DNA from 3 places in the Streptomyces sp. LZ34 genome. Region 2 is predicted to be linked to each of the others. Evidence: riboswitches for the same ligand, from Rfam matches in the RefSeq annotation. Region 2 holds a riboswitch; each other region holds the start of a gene.
The links. A riboswitch is a leader RNA that binds a small molecule or an ion and turns the genes downstream of it on or off. The one in region 2 is predicted to bind cobalamin.
Positions count from the first base shown of each region.

Region 1: it holds a riboswitch for cobalamin, as region 2 does, so the genes downstream of both, ACWY4P_RS41545 (cobalamin biosynthesis protein) here and ACWY4P_RS19015 (ribonucleoside-diphosphate reductase subunit alpha) in region 2, are expected to answer to the same signal.
Region 3: it holds a riboswitch for cobalamin, as region 2 does, so the genes downstream of both, ACWY4P_RS01420 (ABC transporter substrate-binding protein) here and ACWY4P_RS19015 (ribonucleoside-diphosphate reductase subunit alpha) in region 2, are expected to answer to the same signal.

Region 1 covers NZ_CM132680.1:9,649,642-9,655,741, reverse strand. The annotation lists gene ACWY4P_RS41555 (anion permease) at 1-679, shown strand, start outside; gene ACWY4P_RS41550 (hypothetical protein) at 692-958, shown strand; cobalamin riboswitch at 1,079-1,279, shown strand; gene ACWY4P_RS41545 (cobalamin biosynthesis protein) at 1,401-2,603, shown strand; gene ACWY4P_RS41540 (cobyric acid synthase) at 2,600-4,336, shown strand; gene ACWY4P_RS41535 (putative cobaltochelatase) at 4,333-6,100, shown strand, end outside.
Region 2 covers NZ_CM132680.1:4,842,343-4,848,442, reverse strand. The annotation lists gene ACWY4P_RS19015 (ribonucleoside-diphosphate reductase subunit alpha) at 1-2,334, opposite strand, end outside; cobalamin riboswitch at 2,469-2,592, opposite strand; gene ACWY4P_RS19010 (FGGY family carbohydrate kinase) at 2,854-4,332, opposite strand; gene ACWY4P_RS19005 (2-hydroxyacid dehydrogenase) at 4,395-5,456, opposite strand; gene ACWY4P_RS19000 (histidine phosphatase family protein) at 5,576-6,100, shown strand, end outside.
Region 3 covers NZ_CM132680.1:295,594-301,693, forward strand. The annotation lists partial or broken gene ACWY4P_RS01410 (ABC transporter substrate-binding protein) at 57-740, opposite strand; gene metE (5-methyltetrahydropteroyltriglutamate--homocysteine S-methyltransferase) at 1,111-3,435, opposite strand; cobalamin riboswitch at 3,577-3,813, opposite strand; cobalamin riboswitch at 3,945-4,146, shown strand; gene ACWY4P_RS01420 (ABC transporter substrate-binding protein) at 4,215-5,261, shown strand; gene ACWY4P_RS01425 (FecCD family ABC transporter permease) at 5,258-6,100, shown strand, end outside.

The DNA of each region.
Region 1 (6,100 bases), 4.8 Mb from region 2:
TGTGATCACCCTGGCACTGATCACCGGCGGCGCGGTCGCGCCCGACTCCGACCCGCCGCTGTGGGTCATCGTCTCCGCGGGGCTGGCCATCGCCCTCGGTACGTACCTGGGCGGCTGGCGCATCATCCGCACCATGGGCAAGGGCATCACCGACATCCAGCCGCCGCAGGGCTTCGCCGCCCAGACCGGCGCCGCGACCGTCATCCTCGCCTCGTCCCACATCGGCTTCGCGCTCTCCACCACCCAGGTCTGCTCCGGTTCCGTGATGGGCGCGGGGATCGGCCGCAAGGGCGGCGTGGTGCGCTGGTCCACCGCGGGCCGCATGGTCCTCGCCTGGGTGCTCACCCTGCCCGCCGCGGGCCTCGTCGCGGGCGGCGCGGCACTCCTGGCGGACCAGGGCGACTGGGGCGTCACGGCGGTCGCCGTGCTCGCGGTCGCCGCCTGCGCCGGGATCTGGGCGGCCTCGCGCCGCAAGCCCGTCGACCACACCAACGTCAACGATGTCAACGAGGCCGCGACGGCGCCGGCCGAGCCGGTGGGCGTCGTCACGGCCGCCCTCCAGTCCGTGGCCCCGCCGCCCGCCGGGCCGGTGGCCCCCGCCGTTGCCGCTTCCGCCTCCTCCTCCGCCTCCTCCGCCACCCCGGCAGGCGCATCCGCGGCCACCGGCAGCACCAGCTAAGGAAGTAACGCGATGAGCATCGACTGGGCGGCTCTCGGCCAGGTCTTCGGCATCAGCCTCGCGGTGACCGTCGGCTTCGTGGGCGTCTTCACCCTCGGCATCCTCGGCACCTCCCGCAAGCCGCGGCAGGCGGAGGCAGGCCCGACCGCCGCCGCCACCCCCTCCGGCACCTCGGCCCCGGCGGGCGCGGCCTTCAACCCCGCGCGCGCCGGCGCGTACGCCTGCTTCGCACTGTGCGCGGCGGCCGTGGTGTACGGCATCAATCTGATCGTGGCCTGACCCGCTCGACCCACCCACGGCCGCCGGGCCGGAACGCGCCGACCAGCGCGGACCGCCCGGCGGCCGTGGCATGTGCTCCTCGGCACACTCACGCAGGGTGGGGCATTCGCGAGTTGACGGCCATTCGCGGCCCATGGTGGACTTCCGGAGCCAAACGGCGGCAGGAGAGGAAGCCGGTGAGAATCCGGCGCGGTCCCGCCACTGTCACCGGGGAGCGCTCTCCCATCACCTGTACGAGTCACGGCCGTCCACACGGAGGCTGGAAGACCGGGAGAAGCGCGGATCCGGGAGCCAGGAGACTCTCACCGCCGGTCACGTCGAACCAGGGCGCGGACCCTGAGTGAGGACATACCGCCATGCCCGGCACCGCCATGCCGCCGCCGCCCCACCCGCGGCCCCTTCGCCACATCCCGACGCGCCGAGGCAAGACGGCGGACTGACGATGCGTGCCGATCACGCCTCGTACGCGTGCGGCGCCGCCCTCGGCTTTCTCGGCGACCTCGCCCTCGGCGATCCGCGCCGCGGCCACCCCGTGGCCGCGTTCGGGCGCGCCGCCCTGGCCGTCGAGCGGCTGCTGTGGCGCGACCACCGCGGATCCGGGGCTCTTTACACCGCGCTGTGCGCGGGCGGCGTGGCCGCGGGCGCTGTTCTGTCGGTGCGCGCCGTACGGGCCCTGCGAGGCCCCGCGTTGGGATGCCCCGCGTTGGGAAGCCTCGCCTCGGGCAGTACTGCCTCGGAAAGCCCCGCCCTGGGGCGCCCTTCCCCCGCCGCGCAGACCCTGCTGACCGCCGCCGCCACCTGGGCCGTGCTCGGCGGGACGACGCTGGGCCGGGAGGCGCGCGCCGTCGGCGGCGCGCTGGCCGCCGGGGACCTCGACGCCGCCAGGCGGCGGCTGCCGCACCTGTGCGGGCGCGACCCGCAGGCGCTGGACGGGCCTCAGATCGCGCGCGCGGTCGTCGAGTCGGTCGCCGAGAACACCTCGGACGCCGTCGTGGGCGCACTGGTGTGGGGGGCCGTCGGCGGGGTGCCGGGCCTGGTCGGCTTCCGGGCCGTCAACACCCTGGACGCGATGGTGGGTCACAAGTCGCCGCGCTACCGGCGGTTCGGATGGGCCTCGGCCCGGCTGGACGACCTGGCCGGCTGGCCCGGCGCGCGGCTCACCGCGGCGCTGGCCGTCCTGGCCGGGCCCGATCCGCGCGGCGCGTCGCGCGCCTGGCGGCGCGACGGCCACCGCCATCCGAGCCCCAACGCGGGCCCTGTGGAGGCCGCGTTCGCGGGCGCGCTCGGCGTACGGCTGGGCGGCACCCTCGCGTACGGCGGCCGCGTCGAGCACCGGCCGGTGCTCAACCCCGGCGGGCGGCCGGTCGAGGCCGCCGACATCGAGCGCGCGGTACGGCTGTCGCGGCGCGTCGGCGCCCTGGCGCTCGGCGCGTCCGTCACGGCCCGGCTGGCTGTGGGGGCGCTGCGGGCGGCTCGTACGGTCGCGCCCCCGGTCGCGCGGCCCGGCGCCGCGCCCGTACGCGCCGCGCGTGCCTCACATGGCGCGCGGGCCCGTTGGGCACGGTCCATGCGGACACTCGGCGCGGGCTGGTCGGGCGGCCCGGCGACGGCGCGGCCCGTGGCCGCTGGGAGGGACTACGGATGAGCGGAATACACGGCGGGGGCGCGGGTGCGAAGGGCGGGCCGGGCGGCGGGCTGCTCGTCGCGGGTACGACCTCGGACGCGGGCAAGAGCGTCGTCACGGCCGGGATCTGCCGCTGGCTCAGCCGCAAGGGCGTCAGCGTCGCGCCCTTCAAGGCGCAGAACATGTCGCTCAACTCCTTCGTGACCCGCGACGGGGCGGAGATCGGCCGCGCCCAGGCCATGCAGGCCGCCGCCGCGCGCGTCGAGCCGAGCGCGCTGATGAACCCCGTCCTGCTCAAGCCCGGCAGCGACCGCAGCAGCCAAGTGGTGCTGCTGGGCAAGCCGGTGGGCGAGCTGAGTGCGCGTGGGTATTTCGGGGGGTCTGGAGGGGCGTCCCCCGGGGAAAAGCTGCCCGGCGGGCGGCGGGAGGCGCTGCTCGGGACCGTCACCGAGTGCCTGGCCGAGCTGCGGCGCACCCATGACGCGGTGATCTGCGAGGGCGCGGGCAGCCCCGCCGAGATCAATCTGCGCCGAACCGACATCGTCAACCTGGGTCTCGCCCGGGCCGCCCGGCTGCCGGTCGTCGTGGTCGGGGACATCGACCGCGGCGGCGTCTTCGCGTCGTTCTTCGGCACGACCGCGCTGCTCTCCGAGGCCGACCAGCGGCTTGTCGCGGGCTATCTGGTGAACAAGTTCCGCGGCGATGTGACCCTGCTGGAGCCAGGCCTTCAGATGCTGCACGGCCTGACGGGCCGCCCGACCATGGGCGTGCTGCCGTACGCGCACGGGCTCGGCATCGACGAGGAGGACGGGCTGCGGGTGTCGCTGCGCGGGGCGGTGCGCGAGAGCGTCGTCGCGCCGCCGCACGGCGCGGACATCCTGCGGGTCGCGGTCGCCGCCGTGCCGCTCATGTCGAACTTCACGGACGTGGACGCACTGGCCGCCGAACCCGGCGTGGTCGTTCGGTTCGTGGACCGGCCGGAGGAGCTGGCCGACGCCGATCTGGTGGTGCTGCCGGGCACCCGCGGCACCGTACGGGCGCTGGAGTGGCTGCGGCGGCGCGGTCTGGCCGCGGCGATCGCGCGGCGGGCGGCGGAGGGCCGGCCGGTGCTGGGCATCTGCGGCGGCTTCCAGATGCTCGGCGAGCGCATCGAGGACGAGGTCGAGTCGCGGGCCGGGACGGTGGAGGGGCTCGGGCTGCTGCCGGTTCGGGTGCGGTTCGCGGTGCACAAGACCCTCGCGCGGCCGGTCGGCGAGGCGCTCGGCGAGCGGGTGGAGGGCTACGAGATCCACCACGGGGTCGCCGAGCTGCTGGACGGCGCGGACGAACCCTTCCTGGACGGCTGCCGGGTGGGCTCGGTGTGGGGCACGCACTGGCACGGCTCGCTGGAGAGCGACGGCTTCCGGCGCGCCTTCCTGCGGCGGGTCGCGGACGCGGCGGGCCGGGCGTTCGTCCCGGCGCCGGACACCAGTTTCGGGGAGCTGCGCGAGGAGCAGCTGGACCGGCTGGGCGACCTGATCGAAGAACACGCGGACACGGACGCGCTGCTGCGGCTGATCGAGAACGGCGTGCCGGAGGGGCTGCCGTTCGTCCCGCCGGGGGCGCCGCCCCGGCCTCCCGGGCCCTCGCTGCCCTCTCCTGCGGCGTCTCCGGAGGAGTCGTCTCAGGAGGAGTCGTCTCAGGAGGAGTCGTTCCCTCCGCCCCGCCCAGAAGACCACCACCGCGCCCACACCGCAGGAGGTACCCCCGCATGACCGCCACCCCCTACCCGTTCACCGCGCTCGTCGGGATGGCCGACCTGCGGCTGGGCCTCCTGCTCAACGCCGTGTCGCCGGCCGTCGGCGGGGTGCTGGTACGCGGCGAGAAGGGCACCGCGAAGTCGACGGCCGTACGGGCGCTGGCCGCCCTGCTGCCCGGCATCGACGTGGTGGCCGGCTGCCGGTTCTCCTGCGACCCCACCGCGCCCGACCCGGGCTGCCCGGACGGCCCGCACGAGCCGGACACCGGCACCGTACGGCCCGCCCGGATGGTCGAGCTGCCGGTCGGCGCCTCCGAGGACCGGCTGGTCGGGGCGCTGGACATCGAGCGGGCGCTGTCGGACGGGGTGAAGGCGTTCGAGCCGGGTCTGCTGGCCGACGCACACCGCGGCGTGCTGTACGTCGACGAGGTCAACCTGCTGCACGACCACCTGATCGACCTGCTGCTCGACGCGGCCGCCATGGGCGCCTCCTATGTGGAGCGCGAGGGCGTGTCCGTACGGCACGCGGCGCGCTTTCTGCTGGTGGGCACCATGAACCCCGAAGAGGGCGAGCTGCGGCCGCAGTTGCTGGACCGCTTCGGCCTGACGGTGGAGGTCGCGGCGTCGCGGGACACCGACGAGCGGGTCGAGGTGGTGCGGCGGCGGCTGGCGTACGACGAGGACCCGGCCGGGTTCGCCGCGCGCTGGGCGGACGAGGAGGGCGCGCTGCGGGAGCGCGTGGCGGCGGCGCGTGCCCTGCTGCCGCGGGTGCGGCTGGGCGATGGCGCGCTGCGGCAGATCGCGGCGGTGTGCGCGGCGTTCGAGGTGGACGGGATGCGCGCGGACATCGTGACGGCGCGTACGGCGACGGCGCTGGCGGCGTGGGCGGGGCGTACGGAGGTGACCACCGAGGACGTGCGGCAGGCCGCGCTGCTGTCGCTGCCGCACCGGCGCCGGCGGGCTCCGTTCGACGCGCCGGGGCTGGACGAGGACAAGCTCGACGAAGTGCTGCGCGAGTCCGGGGGCGGGGACGACGACCCGGAGCCGGACCCGGGGCCCGACGGGCGGGACGGGCAGGACGGGCAGGACGGACCGGAAGGCCCTGACGGGCCGGGGGGTCCTGACGGGCCGGGGGGCGGACAGCCGCCGCGGGGCGTGCCGGAGCAGGCGCCGCCGTCGGCCGGATCGTCCGTACCGGAGCAGCGCACGAGCCCCGACGGTTCCGACAGTTCCGACGGTTCCGACGCCCCGAGCCGGGTCCCCGATGCCGCCGACGGGGGCCCGGGCGGGGCCGCGGCGGGCGGGCCCGGCGGCGAACGGGCGGCCGTGGGCGCCGCCGAGCCGTTCCGGACCCGGCGGCTGGACGTACCGGGGCTCGGCGAAGGGGCGGCGGGGCGGCGGTCGCGCGCCCGCACGGCCCACGGCCGCACCACCGGCGCCCGCCGCCCCCGCGGAACCCTGTCCAAGCTGCACCTGTCGGCGACCGTACGGGCCGCCGCACCGCACCAGCGCTCGCGCGGCCGGCAGGGCCCCGGGCTCGTGGTGCGCCGTGACGACCTGCGTGAGGCGGTGCGCGAGGGCCGCGAGGGCAACCTCGTGCTGTTCGTGGTGGACGCGTCGGGGTCGATGGCCGCGCGGAAGCGCATGAGCGCCGTCAAGGGCGCCGTACTGTCACTGCTGCTGGACGCCTACCAGCGGCGGGACAAGGTCGGCCTGATCACCTTCCGGGGCGCCGAGGCGGCCCTGGCGCTGCCGCCCACCTCGTCGGTGGACGCGGGCG
Region 2 (6,100 bases):
GATGGGGACGGTGGCGGGGGCGGCCGCGCGGGCAGACTGAGCGATCCGGGTCGCCGGGCGCGAGCGCAGGTAGTACGTGGTCTTGATGCCGCGCTTCCAGGCGTACGCGTACATCGAGCTGAGCTTGCCGATGGTCGGCGAGGCCATGAAGAGGTTCAGCGACTGGCTCTGGTCGAGGTACGGGGTCCGGGCGGCGGCCATGTCGATCAGGGCGCGCTGCGGGACCTCCCACGCGGTCCGGTACAGCTGCCGCATGTCCTCGGGCACCCAGGAGAAGTCCTGGATCGAGCCGTTGGCCTCGCGCAGCGCCTCACGGCTCTGGGCGTCCCATACGCCGAGCTTCTTGAGGTCGTTCACCAGGTAGGAGTTGACCTGGAGGAACTCACCGCTGAGCGTCTCGCGCTTGAAGAGGTTGGAGACCTGCGGCTCGATGCACTCGTACACGCCCGCGATCGAGGCGATGGTCGCGGTCGGGGCGATGGCCAGCAGGAGGGAGTTCCGCATGCCGGACTCGGCCATCCGCTCGCGCAGCGCCGCCCACCGCTCGGGCCAGGTCGCCACCGCGTCCGTGTAGTGGTCCGGGTGCAGCACGCCGCGCGCGGTGCGGGTGGCGGACCAGGCCGGGTGCGGGCCGTGGCGCTCGGCGAGCGCGCAGGACGCCTCGTACGCCGCGAGCATGATGCGCTCGGAGATCTGGGTGGACAGCTTCTGCGCCTCGGGCGAGTCGAAGGGCAGCCGCAGCCGGAAGAAGACGTCCTGGAGGCCCATCAGGCCCAGACCCACCGGCCGCCAGCGCGAGTTGGACGCCCCGGCCTCCTGGGTGGGGTAGAAGTTGATGTCCACCACACGGTCGAGGAAGGTGACGGCGGTACGGACGGTCGCGTCCAGCCGCTCCCAGTCCATTACTTCCTCCCCGTCGCCGACGTCTTTGCCCAGGTGCGCGGCCAGGTTGACCGACCCCAGGTTGCACACGGCCGTCTCGCCGTCGTCCGTGACCTCCAGGATCTCGGTGCACAGGTTGGAGGAGTGCACGACCCGGCCGGGCTCGGCGGTCTGGTTGGCGGTGCGGTTGGCGGCGTCCTTGAAGGTCATCCAGCCGTTGCCGGTCTGCGCGAGGGTGCGCATCATCCGGGCGTACAGCTGGCGCGCCGGGACGGTCTTGACGGCCAGCCCCGCCGCCTCGGCCTTCTTGTAGGCGGCGTCGAACTCCTCGCCCCACAGGTCGACCAGCGCGGGCGCGTCGACCGGCGAGAACAGCGACCAGTCGGCGTCGGCCTCGACCCGGCGCATGAACTCGTCCGGGATCCAGTGCGCGATGTTGAGGTTGTGGGTGCGGCGGGCCTCTTCGCCCGTGTTGTCCCGAAGCTCCAGGAACTCCTCGATGTCCGCATGCCAGGTCTCCAGGTACACACAGGCCGCGCCCTTGCGCCGGCCGCCCTGGTTGACGGCGGCGACGGAGGCGTCGAGCGTGCGCAGGAACGGCACGATGCCGTTGGAGTGCCCGTTGGTGCCGCGGATCAGCGAACCGCGGGCGCGGATGCGCGAGTACGAGAGCCCGATGCCGCCCGCGTGCTTGGAGAGCCGCGCCACCTGGTGGTAGCGGTTGTAGATCGAGTCCAGCTCGTCCAGCGGCGAGTCCAGCAGATAGCAGGACGACATCTGCGGGTGGCGGGTGCCGGAGTTGAACAGGGTGGGGGAGCTGGGCAGATACGACAGCGTGCTGGTGAGCCGGTAGAGCTCGGCGACGTCGTCCAGCGCCCGCTCCGAGTGGTCCTCGGCCAGTCCGCAGGCCACCCGCAGCAGGAAGTGCTGCGGCGTCTCGATCACCTGGCGGGTGATCGGGTGGCGGAGCAGATAGCGGCTGTGCAGCGTACGCAGCCCGAAGTAGCCGAAGCGGTCGTCGGCGCCGTCGACCAGCGCCCGCTCGACCAGCCCGTCCAGGCGGGCGGTGTGGGCGGTCACGAACTCGGCGGTGCCGTCCGCGATCAGGCCCTCGCGGTGTCCCACGGCCACCGAGGCCGAGAACGAGACCGCGCCCTGCCCGGCCGCCTCCTCGGCGATGGCGAGGGTCAACAGCCGCGCGGCGAGCTTCGAGTACTCCGGCTCCTCGGCGATCAGCCCGGCCGCCGCCTCGGTCGCAAGGGTGCGCAACTCCGCCTCGTCCGAGCCGGGATGGCGGCCGCGCAGGGCGGCGGCCGCGACCTTGCCGGGGTCGGTGGCGGGCAGGTCGACGGTGAGCTCCGTCAGGGTCCGCAGCAGGGCGGTCCCGGGCGCGTCGCCCGCTGCCTGAATAGCCGCTGCCTCTGAAACCGGATCGGCTGGCGCGATGGTCACTGAAGTGCTCTCCCTCGCTCGGCTTGGGGCCTCACGGGTGGTGCGCGATGGGCGCGTACGGGCATGCCGGGCCCCAGGGGTTGGGTCGGCGTACCACGCAGCGTCCACCGGCCCAACCCGCGGGGCCCGGACGTATGAGACGGCTGTCGGCGGCAGGTCCTCGGACTTGCGGGTACGCAAAAGCGCACGCGTACACCGTTGCGGGACAGTTCCGGATTCCCACCGGATTCCCCTGCGGCGACAGCGAGCATGAGCATACATCTTGTGGTGGCGAGCGCACGCACCCCCACATGTTGTGTCGCGAGGTGGAGTGTTTCGTACGAATGTGCTATTCAGTGCCGGACTTGGCGCGGCCCTGAGCCAGGCCTGGCACGGGTCCCGTACGGGTCCGGTACGGCCCTGGCAGGGGTCCGGCACGGGCGGTCAGGCGTGAGCCTGGCACAGGCTTGGCGCGGTCCCGGGATGGGCCCGCCTCGGGCCATGGGCCCGCTTCGGGCCTGGCGCGGTGCCTGGCCGCCGTTAAGCGGGCGCCGTTGCCCGCCACTCCGCGAGGGTACGGGCCAGCCTGGCCCGGTAGTCCTCGTAGCCGCGCTCGTATGCCTCGGCGCGGTCCGCGTCCGGTACGACAGTACGCGAATCGGCTCGCCATTGTGTCGCGTCCACCGGGTCGCCGAGCGCCCGCCAGGCGACCGCGACCGCGCCGCGCGCCCCCACTTCGGGCTCGTCGGGGATGCGCACCGGCCGCCCGAGGACGTCCGCGAACAGCTGGGTCCAGGCGGCGGACCGGGTGCCGCCCCCGCACGCCGCGAGGCTCGCCGTCAGCCCCGCGGCCTCCAGGCAGTGGCGGGCGGCATACGCCACGGCCTCGCAGGCGGCCCGTACGGCGTCCGCGCGTGTCGTCGCGAGCGTCAGCCCGTCCAACCGGCCCCGCGCGGCTGGCTCCACGAACGGGGCGCGCTCGCCCGCGTCGGACAGGAAGGGCAGCGCGGTCACCCCGCGCGCCCCCGGCGGGCTGTCGGCGAGGAGTGCGTCCAGATCCGCGGTGGTGGCCCCGGTGAACTCCAGGACCCACTCCAGGGCCGCCGTGCCCACCATGGCGGGCATGCCGCGCAGCCAGCGGTCCCGGTCGGGCACGCACAGCCACATGCCCGCCGGGTCGGCGGCCGGGTCGATCCGCGCGCTGTCCGTGAGGACCTGGCTGGCCAGCGTGGTGCCGACGATCAGCAGGCCGTCGCCCACCTCCTCGACCCCGCTGCCGATCGCGCACGCCGGAAGGTCGTACGGGCCCGCCGTGACGGGCAGTCCGGCCGGCAGCCCGAGCAGCTTCGCGCCCGCCTCGTCCAGCCGCCGTACGGTGTCGGGCGCGGCGGGCGGCGGCAACAGCCGGGCGTATTCGGCGATTCCACACGCTTCCAGGGCCTTGGGGACATACTCACGCGTGGTCACGTCCAGAAAGGGCATGGACGCGTCCGAGGCGTCCACACCGATGACGCCGGTGAGCCGCTGCGCCACAGCGTCCACGCAGTAGCCCGCGACCTCCGCGCGCGCCAGCGCCTCCGGCTCGTGGTCGGCCAGCCAGCGCAGCAGCGGCGCGTGGCAGCCGGGGAACACCCCGGAGCCGGTGAGCCGGTAGAGCTCGCGGATGGTGCCGTCCTCGCCCCAGCGGGCCACGGTGTCGTTCGCCCGCCCGTCCATCCACGAGATCGGCGGGCGCACGGCCCGGCCCGCCGCGTCGCGCAGCCACAGCCCGTCGCCCTGCCCGGTGAGCGCGAGCGCGACCGGGGCCGCCCGGCCTGTCGCGGCCAGGGTGGCCGTCACCTCGCGGACCACCTCGGCGACCGTGCGCAGCACGTCCTCCAGGTCCTGCTCAACCCGCCCGCCGGGCAGGCGGTCGAGCCGGCTGGGGCGGCTCGCGGCGGCCAGGGACCTGCCGTCCCGGCCGAAGGCGACGGCCTTGGTGACGGAGGTGCCGACATCGACTCCGAGGACGGTGCTCATGCGTACGGCCCTCCTTGGGGGCGTCGACTGCGGGGTGGCTGGTGGCTGGGCTGTTGGCCGGGCTAGTCCGTGGGCTGGTTCGTCGGCTGGTTCGCCGGGTGCGCGAGCTTCTCGCCGCGCGCGTAGCGGCCGACCTCGGCGGCGGTGATGGCGGCCGCGCGGTGGGCGGTCTGCCGGGTGGCGCCGGCGAGGTGCGGGGTGGTGACGACATTGGGCGCGGAGTGCAGCGGCCAGTCGGCGGGCGGCGGTTCGAGGTCGTACACATCGAGGGCGAGGGCCCCCAGGCGGCCGGAGCGCAGCGCCTCCGGCAGCGGCGCGTAGTCCAGCAGACCGCCGCGCGCGGTGTTCACCAGGACCGCTCCGGGCCGCATCCGGGCGATCCGGTCGGCGTCGATGAGCCCCTTGGTCTCGGGGGTGAGCCGGGCGTGCAGGCTCACCACGGAGCTGCGGGCGAGGAGTTCGTCCAGTTCGACCGGGACCACACCGTCCGCGCGGGCGGTCTCGGGGTCGGTGTACGGGTCGGCGATCAGCACCTGGGCGCCGAACGCGCGCAGCACGCGGGCGACGATCCGGCCGATGGCCCCGTAGCCCACCAGGCCGACGGTGGCACCGTCCAGCTCGCTGCCGCCCTCCTCGTACGCGTAGAAGTCCCCGCGCCAGCGGCCGGCGCGCAGCTCGGCGTCCGCGGTCGGGATGCGGCGCATCGCGGCCAGCATCATGCCGATCGCGAACTCGGCGGCGGCGGTGGCGTTACGGCCGGGCGCGAAGCTGACGGCGACGCCCGCGCGGGTGGCGGCCGGCAGGTCCACATTGACCGGGCCGCCCCGGGAGACCGCGACCATGCGCAGCTCGGGGCGGGCGGCGAAGACCCCGGCGGTGAACGGCGCCATCTGCGTCACGCACACCTCGGCCCCCGCCAGCGCCTCGATCAGCTGCTCCTCGGTGCCGCTGGCCTCGATCACCCGGCTCTCCGGACCGCCCACCGGGCCGAAGGGCTCGTGCGGCCACGGCAGCGTCAGCTCGGCGACGACGGCGTCGACGTCGCCGAGCCCCGGCTCGCCGCGGAGCGCGGCGATGATGAGGTCGGGACGTACGAAGTGGTCTCCGGCGGCGAGGACACGCATGGGTGGCCTTTCTTCGGCGTTCCATCACAGAGGCGACGCTAGATTTAACATCGTTGACGTGACAAAGCAATGGGCCGCGCGTCGTCATGCGGGTGCGCGCCGAGGAGAGGAAGCGTCCTGTGACGGCTCGTCTACTGCTCGTTCGCCACGGCGAGACGGTGTGGCACGCGGAGAACCGGTACGCCGGGATCTCGGACGTGGCCCTGACCGAACGGGGATTCCGGCAGGCGGAAGCGCTCGCCCATTGGGTGAGCGGGCGTGATGTCAACGCGGTCGCCTGCTCCCCGCTCAGCCGGGCCCGGCTGACCGCGCGCCCGGCCGCCGACGCGCTCGGGCTCGCCCCCGAGGTCGTCCAGGACCTGCGCGAGGTCGACTTCGGCTGGGGCGAGGGCCGCACCATCGCCGAAATGGAGGCGGAGGACCCGGCGGCCGTACGGGCCTTCCGGGCGGACGCGGTAGCGGGCGCGTTCCCCGGAGCGGAGCCGCCCGCCGCCGCGGCGGCCCGCGCCGCGGCCGCGCTGCGCGGCCTGGCCGCCGCGCACCCGGGCCGCACGGTGCTCGTCGTGGCGCACAACTCCCTGCTGCGCATGGCGCTGTGCGCGCTGCTGGGCATCCCCGTCGGCCGCTACCGGCAGGTGTTCCCA
Region 3 (6,100 bases), 4.5 Mb from region 2:
ATCAGCTCCGATCGGCGGCGGGGGTTGATCTGCTCCCGCCAGGCCCCGGCGAGCCCGGCGATGGCGAGGGTCGGGAGGATCGCGCGGTCGCCGGTGACCTTGTTCTCCGTGGGGAGGGTGACGGTGCGGCAGTCGTAGGACCTCGCCTCGTAGGTCCGCCTGTCGTTGTCGTTCTTGAAGGTGGCGGCGAGGTTGGGCGGGAGGATCGCGCCGTCGAGGTCGCCGGAGCGCAGTCGGGTGGCGCGCACGTCGTCGTCCCCGACGATCGCCATGGTGACCTTCTTGACCTTCGGCGCGCCGCCCCAGTAGTCCGGGTTGGCCTTGAAGGTGAGCTTCTCGCCCTTGCTCCAGCCGGCGAGGACGTAGGGGCCGGTGCCCACCGGCTTGGTGTTGAAGGAACCGGTGTTGGGGTCCTGCTTCCCGGCGATGTGCTCGGGGACGATCGGCAGGACCGTGCGCCCGGCGAAGGGCGCGTACGGGTACTTCAGGGTGAAGACGACCTTGTCATCGCCGTCCGCCCGCACATCTTTTATGGCGTCCAGTTCGCTCTTGGTGGTGTTGTTGGTCTTGGTGTCGAGGACGGTCCGGTAGGTGAACACCACGTCGGCGGGGGTCAGCGGCTCGCCGTCGCTGAACTTCACTCCGTCGCGCAGGGTGTAGGTGTACGTGCGGCCGGCGTCGCCGGCCTTGGGAAGCACCGCCGCCACGACGGCGGCGCCTCGTATTCGTCGGGTCGTCATAAGCCTCACACCCTCTTGTTGCACAAGAATTGCTGTTGCATATGCTGGCGCCACGTGGCGCCCCGGCCGCATCTCACCGGGCGGTGGTGAACCGCAATTCGGGGCGCTCGCGCCTCATCCGCCACGAAGGCCAGGTCCAATTCCGGTGGATCCAGTACCAGAGCGCAAAAGCCCAGCAGGCACCCAGCCGCATCGAATGCCGCAAAGACCTGGCGCCGTGCGATGCCGCATCCGCCCACGGAAGTATGGGAGCAGAGCGATGCGCGCCTGCGGGGTGTGAAAGTGGGCAGGAAGTGGCGCGGCCGGCCGTGGGAGCGGGTGTGGCCGGGGCGGAACACCTTCCCAGGAGCCCGCCCCGGCCACGGTGACCTCACAAGGTCACGGAGGGCAGGCCGCTGCGGGCTTCACGGGCCGCCGCCACCAGGTTCTCCAGCGAGGCCCGCACCTCGGGCCACCCGCGGGTCTTCAGGCCGCAGTCGGGGTTCACCCACAGCCGCTCGGCGGGGATGGCCTCAAGTCCCTTGTGCAGCAGGGCCGTCGTCTCCGCCACACCCGGGACACGCGGGGAGTGGATGTCGTAGACACCCGGTCCCGCCGCACGCGGATACCCGTGCTCGGCCAGTTCGCGGGCCACCTGCATATGGGAGCGCGCCGCCTCCAGGCTGATGACATCGGCGTCGAGGTCGTCAATGGCCCGGACGATGTCACCGAACTCTGCGTAGCACATGTGGGTGTGGATCTGGGTGTCCGGCCGCACACCGCTCGTGGTCAGCCGGAACGCCGCGGTGGCCCACGCCAGGTACTCCGGGCGGTCGGCGGCACGCAGCGGCAGCGTCTCGCGCAGGGCGGGCTCGTCGACCTGGATGACGGACGTGCCGACCGCCTCCAGGTCGCCCACCTCGTCGCGCAGGGCGAGGGCGACCTGACGGGCGGTCTCGGCGAGCGGCTGGTCGTCGCGGACGAAGGACCAGGCGAGCATGGTGACCGGGCCGGTGAGCATGCCCTTGACCGGGCGGTCGGTGAGGGACTGGGCGTACGTCGTCCAGCGCGCCGTCATCGGTTCGGGACGGGAGACATCGCCGGCGAGGATCGGCGGGCGGACGTAGCGGGTGCCGTAGGACTGGACCCAGCCGTGCCGGGTGGCGAGGTAGCCGGTGAGCTGTTCGGCGAAGTACTGGACCATGTCGCTTCGTTCGGGCTCGCCGTGCACCAGGACGTCGAGGCCGGCCTTCTCCTGGAAGGAGATCACCTCGCGGATCTCGGCCTCGATCCGCTCCTCGTAGGCGGCCTGGTCGATCCGCCCGGCCCTCAGATCGGCGCGGGCGGCGCGCAGCTCATCGGTCTGTGGGAAGGAGCCGATCGTGGTCGTCGGCAGCGGGGGCAGGCGCAGGTGGGTGCGCTGGGCCGTGGCACGTTCGGCGTATGGCTGGGAGCGGCGGGCGTCGGCGGCGGTGACGGCCGCGGTGCGGGCGCGGACGGCGGGGTCGCGGGTGATGCGGGAGACCGCTCGGGAGGCCAGATCGGCCCGGTTGGCCGCCAGTTCGGCCGCGATGGTGTCCGTGCCCTGGGCCAGGCCGCGGGCCAGGGTGACGATCTCACCGGTCTTCTGCCGGGCGAAGGCCAGCCAGCGCAGGATCTGGGGTTCGATGTCCCGCTCGGCGGCGGCGTCGAGCGGGACGTGCAGCAGGGAGCAGGAGGCGGCGACGTCGACCCGGTCAGCCAGGCCGAGGAGGGTGCCGAGGGTGGACAGCGACTTCTCCAGGTCGTTGCCCCATACGTTGCGGCCGTCCACGACGCCGGCGACGAGGCGCTTGCCGGGCAGGCCGCCGACGGCGGCGAGTGCGTCAAGGTTCGCGGCAGCGGCGCCGGTGAAGTCCACAGCGAGCCCGTCGACAGGGGCCTTGACCAGGACCGGCAGGGCCTCGCCGAGCCGGTCGAAGTAGGAGGCCACCAGCAGCTTCGGGCGGTCGGTGAGGCCGCCGAGGTGGTGGTAGGCGCGGGCTGCGGCGTTCAGTTCGGCCGGGGTGCGGTCCTGGACGAGGGCGGGCTCGTCCAGCTGCGCCCACTGCGCGCCCGCCGCGCGGAGATCGGTGAGGATCTCCGCGTAGACCGGGAGCAGCCGGTCCAGGAGGGTCAGTGGCTCGAAGTCAGCGGCGACGCCGGGGGCCGGCTTGGCGAGCAGCAGATAGGTGACCGGGCCGACCAGGACCGGGCGCGGGGTGTGGCCGAGCGTGAGGGCCTCACGCGCCTCGGCGACCTGTTTGGTCGAGTCGGCCGCGAAGACCGTGTCCGGGCCCACCTCGGGCACGAGATAGTGGTAGTTGGTGTCGAACCACTTGGTCATCTCCAGCGGCGCCGCCTCCTGCGTGCCGCGCGCCATCGCGAAGTAACCGCCCAGGGGGTCGGCCTCGACGGCGGCACGGTGGCGGGCGGGGATCGCACCGACCATGACCGTGGTGTCCAGAACGTGGTCGTAGTACGAGAAGTCGCCGGTCGGCACCTCGTGGATACCGGCATCGGCCAGCTGCCGCCAGGTGGCGCGGCGCAGACCGGCCGCGACCTCACGCAGGCCTTCGGCGGTGACCCGGCCCTTCCAATGGCCCTCGATCGCCTTCTTCAGTTCCCGGTTCGGCCCCTGGCGGGGGTAGCCGTACACGGTGGCCCGGGCTGCCATGGCTGCGGCCTTGGTTGTCACGGAACTCTCCTTCGCGAGCACTCGTTTCGACTTCCCGGGACGGGACGAGGGCGAAGGGATGGCGAAGGCGGCGAGACCCGCTGGGGGTGCTCGACCGTGCCGCCGACCCGCCCTCGAGGTCACCGAGATTCCGTGCGCGCACATCGCACACGGGCAGTGGCAGGTCTTCGGACTCGCAGGCGCGCCTCGTGACGTACGACCTGTCGTACGAGGCACCTACTGGCCGTCGCTTCCCAGACCCGGCTCTCCGGGCCCAGTGCTTGATGACGGCGGTCGTTCCCGCTCACCGCTGCGGGGCAGTCCCGGATTCCCACCGGGTTCCCTCTTGCGACGCGCCTGCCTGGCGGACAGGGCGAACCAGCTGCACCGCCAGCCTATACAGGCGGCGGGCGCGGGGGCGACCCAGTGGACAAGGCGTTCGCCACGCGCGAGCGCGTCCAGGTGCGGATCGCCGCCATGCCAGGGGGGAAGTCAGTGGTGCTCGCGCCGGCAGGGGCGTGAGGCGCGTGTGGTAGCTTGCCGGGGCCAGTCGTACCCATGTACGTACACGTGCGTGCACGGGTCAGGGAATCCGGTGTGAATCCGGAGCTGACGCGCAGCGGTGAGGGCGACGGGCGGGGCATCGGCCACTGGACGGCGATCGCGGTCCGGGAAGGCGCCTCGTTCCGGCTGACCCCGAGCCCGAAGACCTGCTGGCGGCCTCCGACACCGGAAAACGGCCGGGGGAGCACTGTACGACCGGGCTTCGCGCAAGAGCCCTCGACACCGAAGGAAGCTCCGTGCCGCTCGCACGCCCTCTCCGTCATGCCGTCCCGCTCCTGGCAGGTGCCCTGCTGCTGACCGGCTGCGGTGGTTCCTCCGGCCCGTCGGCCGAGGCGAGCCCGGCCAAGGGCAAGTCCGCCGGCTATCCGGTCACTCTCGACAACTGCGGGCAGAAGGTCCACGTCGACGAACCTCCGCAGCGGGCGGTCTCCCTCAACCAGGGTACGACCGAGATCATGCTCTCCCTCGGGCTCGCCGACCGTATGGTGGGTACCGCCACCTGGACGGACCCGGTGGCGAAAGGGCTGGAGAAGGCCAACGCGAAGGTGAAGCGGCTGTCCGACAACGCCCCCTCGTTCGAAAAAGTCCTGGACACCGAACCCGACTTCGTCGCCTCCTCCTTCGCCTCCACACTCGGCAAGGGCGGTGTGGCCCCGCGGAAGGAGTTCGACAAGCTCGGCGTGGCCACCTACCTCTCCCCCTCCGACTGCGTCGGCAAGGACAACAGCGGTGACGGCGATGGTGCGCGCACCGAGCCGCTGACCATGGACGCGGTTTATGGCGAAGTCACCGACCTGGCACGGATCTTCGGCGTGCAGGAGCGCGGCGAGAAGCTCGTCGCCGATCTCAAGGCCCGGGTAAAGAGGGCCACCTCCGGCCTCGACGCCCGGGATGTCACCGTCATGTACTGGTTCGCCAACTCCCAGTCCCCGTACGTGGCGGGCTGCTGCGGCGCCCCCGGCATCATCACCCGCGAACTCGGCGCGAAGAACGCCTTCGACGACACCCACGAGGAGTGGCCCCAGGTCAACTGGGAGACCGTCGCCGACCGCGACCCCGACATCCTCGTCATCGGCGACCTGACCCGCAAGCAGCAGACGGCCGAAACCGCGGCGAAGAAGATCGAGTTCCTGGAGTCCGACCCGGTCACGAGGAGCCTGACCGCGGTGAAGAACAAGCGGTACGTGCTGCTGTCCGGGCAGGCCATGAATCCGACCATCCGGACCGTCGAGGGCATCGAGAAGGTGTCGGCGGCGCTGCGCGAGTACGGCCTCGAGGGATGAGCACCGCCCTGTCCTCGGCCGCGCCGGCAGCGGTGCGCGGTCTGCGCCGCGCGCTGCTGTGGGCGGCCGGTCTCGCGCTGCTGTGCGTCTCCATCGCCGTGGCGATCACCATCGGCCCGGCGGACATCGCGGTCGGTGACGTATGGGCGACGGTGGCGGCCCATCTCGGCTGGGGAAAGGCGGAGTTGACACCCATCCGGGACGGGATCGTGTGGAACCTGCGACTACCGCGCACCCTGCTCGCGGCCGTGTGCGGCGCCGGACTGGCCGTGTGCGGGGCGGTGATGCAGTCCCTGCTGCGCAACCCGCTCGCCGACCCCTTCGTCCTGGGCGTCTCGTCCGGGGCCTCGACCGGCGCGGTCGTGGTCGTCGTGCTCGGCGCGGGAGGCGGGGCAATGTCCGTGTCGGGCGGGGCATTCTTGGGGGCGATTGGCTCCTTCGCGCTGGTGCTGCTGCTCAGCCACACTCTCGGCGGCACCACGGACCGGGTGGTGCTCTCCGGCGTCGCGGCCATGCAGCTGTTCTCCGCGCTCACCTCCTTCGTCGTGATGACGGCGGCCGACGCCGAGACCACCCGCGGGGTGCTGTTCTGGCTGCTCGGCTCGCTCAGCGGGGCCGACTGGACGGATGTGGGGGTGTGCTCGGCGGCGCTGGTGGCGGCGCTGCTGGTGTGCGCCGGGCGCGCCGGACAGCTGGACGCGTTCGCGTTCGGGCAGGAGGCGGCCGCCTCGCTGGGCGTGAACGTGGCCCGCACCCGGCTGGTGCTGCTGTGCGCCACCGCCCTGCTGACGGCCGTCCTGGTCAGCTCGGCCGGGGCGATCGGCTTCGTCGGCCTGGTA